Regions from separate parts of the Bacillus sp. J14TS2 genome, predicted to be linked through region 2. Evidence: predicted binding sites of a transcription regulator. Region 2 holds the regulator's gene; each other region holds the start of a gene.
What was found. The regulator CtsR, encoded in region 2, represses protease genes until heat stress. The targets are predictions, from matches to a motif close to ATGGTCAATAAAGGTCAAACA.

Region 1 (2,280 bases), on a different contig from region 2:
ACGTGAGGCAGCCAGGAAAGCTCATTTAGAGGACTTTATCGACTCACTTCCTGAAGGCTTTGAAACGCAAGTTGGTGAGCGAGGCTTAAAACTATCTGGTGGTCAAAAACAGCGCTTGGCCATTGCTCGCATGTTTTTGAAGAATCCACCAATCCTGATCTTGGATGAAGCCACTTCAGCTCTTGATACGGAAACAGAAAAAATTATTCAATTAGCATTGAATGAACTAGCTGTGGACCGTACGACATTAGTGATTGCTCATCGCCTGGCGACGATTCGCGATGCAGACCGTGTGATTGTCGTAACAGAAAATGGCATTGAAGAAGATGGAACATATACGGAATTAGTCCAACAAAATGGACTATTTGCAAGATTGCATAATATCCAATTTCAAGAAATAGGTTCTTAATTAAGCCGGGTTCTAATTTAGAAGTAAACAAGCCAATCAAAAAGGTGATGAAGATCATTTTGTAATCTTCATCACCTTTTTGAAATTTTAGGTAATATTATTTTTTCTCCTCAATTTCTTCTTTACGTTCGATGATTCTATCAATTAGCCCGTATTCTTTCGCTCTTTCAGCTGTCATAAAGTTATCGCGGTCTGTATCACGTTGAATGACCTCAAGTGGTTGACCTGTACGATCAGCTAAAATTTGGTTGAGCTTTTCACGCAAGAATAGAATCCGTTTAGCCGCAATTTCAATTTCAGTTGCTTGCCCTTGAGCACCACCGAGTGGTTGGTGAATCATCACTTCACTGTTAGGCAAAGCAAATCTTTTGCCTTTTTTACCAGCAGCGAGCAAGAAAGCACCCATTGAAGCAGCCATCCCCGTACAAATTGTAGAAACATCTGGCTTAATATATTGCATGGTATCATAAATGGCCATTCCTGCTGTAATACTCCCACCAGGACTGTTAATAAAAATCGTAATATCTTTTTCAGGATTTTCCGCTTCTAAGAATAAAAGCTGTGCTACAATGGAATTGGACACATTGTCATCAATACCACTTCCAAGCATAATAATACGGTCTTTTAGCAAACGAGAATAAATGTCATAAGCTCGTTCCCCTCTGCTTGTTTGTTCAATAACTGTAGGAATTAAATTCATTTATTTCTCCTCCTCTTTTTAAAAAAACAGATTCCCTAAAGTGTTGAAAACTTTATGTATTCTTATCATACACTGATGGTCAATAAAGGTCAAATATTCAACCTGACATTTGCCTTTTGGAAATTTGTTCCTATAACATTCCATATTCTCCAATTAAGATGATTTTAAACAAAAATACGTGATTTTTATTAAGGCAAAACTCGCCTTAATTAGGGTAAGGGGAAGGCATATAGATAGATTGAAGATAATTGTGAAAGGGATTTGGAGGGGATGACTCAGGTTTATTTCTTCGAAAAGTGGGACAAAAGTATTTTACCTAAGAAAAATCGAACCACCATCATGAAGTGAACCAAGCGCAACGGCAAACGGATCTGCTCAACAAATTGAATGCCGCGTTACAAGAAAGAAAAGCGGAAAATGAAGCGGCGAAAAATTCAGCTATCAAGAAAGCTCAAGAGTCACCTGATCTATCAGAAAAATCACTCAATACTGAGCTGCAAAAGCAAGAGAAAACAGAAAGAAACACAAACCTATCACGTCCATCTATTTTTTAAGACGGGGAGGGACAGGGACTAGCTTCCTCGTCCCTTCTTCTTAATTTGATAGACTCTCGCCATTCACCGAGTTAGCTGGTACAAGGTTCTCTTGTACTATTTTTTAATTCTCCTCCTACATTTTTTAGGAGATATTTCACTTTTTTTGTAGAACTTCCATTCTATATTGAGAAGATCATCTTCTACAAATGGCGAGTCTGCTTGTCAACGGTGATTTCCGTTCCAGGCGGACGCTTTCCGGGGGGCATGCGGTGAGCTTCCTCGTCGCCGAGGAGGCTCACCGCCCGCCTCGCGGAAAGCGAGCAACTGTAGCGGAAATCAACCACGCACTATCTTGGTAGACGATGTTTACAAAAACATTCTCTTTTTTAAAAATACACTTGTGACGCTTCTTTGGCATGTCTTTTTTTGAAAAGGGCCTCGATTCCCAGTATGCTTTTGGTCATTAGGCGGATTTACATTTTGAAATTCCGAGAGTCTATTTTGGATATTGTTTTGTTTTTGTAGATATGAATGAAAAATCAACTTACTTGGTCAAAAGCTGGTCAACAACATAAAAAAACACCAACAAATGTTGGTGTATCAGTATTCATACGCCCTCGGCAGGAATCGAACCC
Region 2 (2,280 bases):
TAATTCATTATGGCAAAGCAGACTGGGATTTAGCAAACGATGAAAATAATCAAAAGGTTCCTTGATTCACTTTTACAGAGACAAAGAACAATACTTACTTAACCTTTATTTACGTATCCGCCCCATGCCTGGAAACGGTTTCCGTCTAAATCATTAAATAAAAATGTTTTTCCGCAAGAAGAGTTTTGCCCCGTCACTTCCCCGACCCTAACTCCCTTATTTTTGAGGTCGATAAACAGTTTGTCAATATCATTAACCTGCATTGTAATTGAATAGTGAGGGTTCTCTTGATAATTCTCACCAGCATACCAACAACTATCTTGATCAAAATTTGGTGTGAAAAGTGTAATTATCTGCTGTGGAGTGAGTTGTAAGTCTGCAATTCCGGAGATGGGGGCTATTAATTTGCAACCAAGGTTTTTTTCATACCATTCTACTGACTTTTGTAAATCCGTAACAGGTATCCCAATGCTTATTTCCGTCACCAAAAAGTTGCTTGAAATAGTTGTACTATTATTCACGGGCTACCGCTCCTCATGAGTATTTAATTCAATTTTTCCATTAAGTATAGGCCTTGAACTTAGATTGTAAACAAATTATTAATAATGCATAGAACTGGGTTAGTGGTTGTATCCATCTATCTTTAAACCAGCAAGTAGAGATGTTTTGATCTTTACAATTGTGGCTAAAATATTGGTAATGGAAGACCGTTGCCTTTTTATTATCTTTTCATGTATAATTAAGTCAAATATAGTCAAAGTCAATTAAGATAATAAATAAGGGAAGGAGGCATGGTAATGAGGAATATATCGGATATTATTGAAAATTATTTAAAAAAAGTCTTAGAATTAAGTGAAAAAGAAATTGTTGAGATTAAAAGAAGTGAAGTTGCCGATAAATTTCAATGTGTCCCTTCCCAGATTAATTATGTAATCAATACCCGCTTTACAATAGAAAGAGGATATCTTGTTGAGAGTAAACGGGGGGGAGGCGGATATATTCGAATTTCTAAAGTACGTACGCATGATAAATCCCATTTAATTGATCAACTATTTGCTTTAATAGATCTTCGAATTTCGCAGTCCAGTGCTCAAGATATTATTCTTCGCTTGGTTGAAGAGAGAATTGTGGCGGAGAAAGAGGCTAGATTAATGTTAAGCGTTGTTGATCGCTCTGTTATTTATGTTGAACTTCCGCTTCGAGATGAAATAAGAGCTAGAATGCTAAAAGCAATGCTTCAAGCTATAAAATACGAGTGAATGAAGAAAGGGGAGCGCAATGATTTGTCAGGAATGTAAAGAGAGACCAGCCACATTGCATTTTACACAAGTTATAAATGGGGAAAAAACGACTGTTCATCTCTGCGAAAGATGTGCCCAAGAAAAAGGAGAGTCATTTATGAATGAAGGTTCTGGAGCCTTTTCCTTCAATGACTTACTGGCAGGTTTATTAAATTTTGATTCAGCTCTACAACAAGTCAAGTCAAATACCTCTCCTCCTGGCTCTATTCTTCAATGTGAAGTTTGTAAAATGACCTATCAGCAATTCGTTAAAGTTGGTCAATTTGGCTGTGCTCACTGCTACGAAACATTTAGAGAGCAATTAACTCCTATTTTAAAAAGGCTTCATACTGGAAATATTGAACATGGAGGAAAACTACCAAAAAGAATAGGCGGATCTCTTCATATCAAAAAGCAGGTGCAAGAATTAAAAGGGGAATTACAGTCGTTGGTTGCAAATGAGGAATTTGAACAAGCCGCTAAAATACGTGATCAAATCCGCTCCTTGGAAAAAAATTATCAAGATGGGGAGGGAAATGAAGGATGAGTCTAGAAAGATTTCTTAATAAGGCCGTCAGCTCATGGATGAGTGCAGAGGGATCTGAGGCAGATATTGTTCTTAGCTCCCGCATCCGTCTGGCAAGAAACTTGAAGGATTATAAATTTCCCACCTTGTTTGAAAATGAAGAAGCAAGGGAAATAGCAAGTAGATTGGATGACGTTGTTCAAGCTGGCTATCTCAAAGCTTATGATGGTGTGGAATTCCTGCCAATTGAGCAGTTAAAACAATTAGAGAAAAAGGTGCTTGTAGAAAAGCATTTGATTAGCCCGCGGTTAGCTGGTGATTCATCTCATGGAGCTGTCATTTTATCAGAAAAGGAAGACCTGAGTATTATGATCAATGAAGAAGATCATATCCGAATTCAATGTCTATATTCAGGCCTACAAATTAAGGAAGCCTTAGGTAAGGCTAATGTTGTAGATGATTTACTAGAAGAGC
Region 3 (2,280 bases), on a different contig from region 2:
TTAGAACCGGCTTCATCCATCAAATCAATGGCTTTGTCGGGGAGGTATCGATCTTGAATATAACGAGCAGATAAATCGACACATGCTTTCAAAGCTTCATCACTATACTGAACTTGATGATATTTTTCATATTGTTCTTTTAATCCGAACAAAATGTCCAAAGACTTTTCTAGAGAAGGCTCTTGAATTTGTACTGGTTGAAAACGTCTTTCCAGTGCAGCATCCTTTTCGATTTGTCTATACTCTTTCAATGTTGTTGCTCCAATGACCTGCAATTCACCACGAGCAAGAACTGGTTTAAGAATATTTCCGGCATCCATCGATCCTTCAGCTGAGCCAGCACCAACTAATAAATGAATTTCATCAATAAAGACTAGAATATTTTTACGTTCCTGTAATTCCGTTATTAATTGTTTCATCCGTTCTTCAAATTGTCCACGGATCCCTGTATTGGCTACTAATGAGGCTACATCAAGCAGATAAACCTCTTTATTTTTTAATTTGGCAGGCACATCCTGTTGGATAATTTTTAGGGCTAGTCCTTCTGCAATGGCGGTCTTCCCAACACCTGGTTCACCGATTAGGACTGGATTGTTTTTATTTCGGCGATTGAGTATCTCAATCGTTCTTTTTATTTCCTCATCTCTTCCAATGATTGGATCAATTAAACCAGCCTTTGCAGCATGATTTAGGTTACGACCAAATTGATCTAAAAAACCATTTTGTTTTGTCGAAGTTTTGGCAGCTTGTTGTGAATGGCTTTGGTTATTTTGAGAAAAGTTGTCAAATAAGTCTTCCAAACCACCGAAACCATTAAAAGGATTCCCCATAGAAGCTCCCAATTTTTCCTTTTCCTGTATATAACAATCTTGACATAAAGGCAATGTTTGTTTTTGTCCATTGACATTTAGATGAAGATGGATTTTTGCTTGGTTTGCTTGACATTTAGCACATAACATGCATCATCAATCCTCCATTGTTTAGTCGTTGTTTGATTTTAACTAACTTTGACTAATTGATAGTAAAAAAAGGTGAAGATCAGCAAGAAAACTTTGACCAATTTCGACCTTATGGCTTTATTATACACTGACCTTTTTTGACTTTCAAGTAAAAAAGCCACTTTTTATGATTTTTTTAAAAAAGGATCATATAGATATAAAAATGATACCTAAATTTCGAAGGGCAAAAATAAGATGAAGTGGGGCAGTAAATTGAATAAGTGGACAGGGGCTTTTCAGATAGCAGCAGTGTATGTAGGAACCGTTATCGGGGCAGGCTTTGCAACCGGGAAAGAGATTGTAGAATTTTTTACCCAATATGGATTGTTTGGACTGATGTCCATATTAGTAGCAGGGTATTTGTTCGTCTTTTTTGGAATGAAGGTGATGACAAAAGCAATTGATATACAAGCGACTTCTTTTATGGAGTTAAACAATGATTTATTTGGACAAACATTTGGAAAAGTGATGAATATCTTAATGACCGCGATGTTGGTGGGTGTATGTGGAGTCATGCTTTCGGGAGCAGAGGCTTTATTTGTAGAGCAATTAGGATGGGGAAAAACAACTGGGTCTGTGATGACAATTATCCTGTGCTTGATCGTCTTATGGGGTGGATTGAAAGGCTTATTTGCTGTAAACATATTCGTTGTTCCCACCCTTATTATTTTTAATTTATTATTAATGTACAGCTCTCTTTCTTCTCCCTTATTATGGTCAAGTTTATTTTCCTTTGTGAGTATGGATCACACTTGGAAAGCAATTGGTTCAGCATTTTCATATGCCGCTTTTAATCTCACATTAGCCCAAGCCGTACTGGTTCCTGTAGCGACCGAGGTCAATGATAAAGCAACTGTAAAGCTTGGCGGGTTCATAGGCGGGGGACTGCTAACGATTATCTTAATTTCGAGTCATATAACTTTATCGACGCTTCCAGACCTTTTAGTCTATGATATCCCAATGGCGACTATTGTAAAAAATGCGATGAGTGGATTTTATTTTCTGTATTTATTTATTATATATGGGGAGATCTTTACTTCTTTGATTGGTAATATGTATGGGATTGAAAGACAAATAAGTCAGTTTTTCTCACTAAAAAGTATTTGGATTTATATTATGATGATTGCAGTCATCTATATAATCGGGAGAATTGATTACGGACAGCTCCTCGGTCTTTTATATCCTTTATTCGGTTACATCAGTTTGATTTTTTTATTATTATTATGGTTGAAGCCAATGAAAAATAAGTAAGGGTGGAAAAACCAGATGTTTACAACTTTAC

Region 1: the regulator CtsR is predicted to act here: its motif matches at 1,185-1,205, upstream of clpP (ATP-dependent Clp endopeptidase proteolytic subunit ClpP).
Region 3: the regulator CtsR is predicted to act here: its motif matches at 1,050-1,070, upstream of KI375_RS22970 (ATP-dependent Clp protease ATP-binding subunit).

The regions. Positions count from the first base shown of each region.
Region 1 covers NZ_BORE01000003.1:343,894-346,173, forward strand. Annotated here, with positions in the region: gene KI375_RS06430 (ABC transporter ATP-binding protein) at 1-409, shown strand, start outside; gene clpP (ATP-dependent Clp endopeptidase proteolytic subunit ClpP) at 507-1,109, opposite strand; tRNA gene KI375_RS06440 (tRNA-Arg) at 2,258-2,280, opposite strand, start outside.
Region 2 covers NZ_BORE01000007.1:324,042-326,321, reverse strand. Annotated here, with positions in the region: gene KI375_RS13325 (VOC family protein) at 99-521, opposite strand; gene KI375_RS13320 (CtsR family transcriptional regulator) at 798-1,259, shown strand; gene mcsA (protein-arginine kinase activator protein McsA) at 1,279-1,827, shown strand; gene mcsB (protein-arginine kinase McsB) at 1,824-2,280, shown strand, end outside.
Region 3 covers NZ_BORE01000019.1:59,868-62,147, forward strand. Annotated here, with positions in the region: gene KI375_RS22970 (ATP-dependent Clp protease ATP-binding subunit) at 1-959, opposite strand, end outside; gene KI375_RS22975 (YkvI family membrane protein) at 1,212-2,249, shown strand.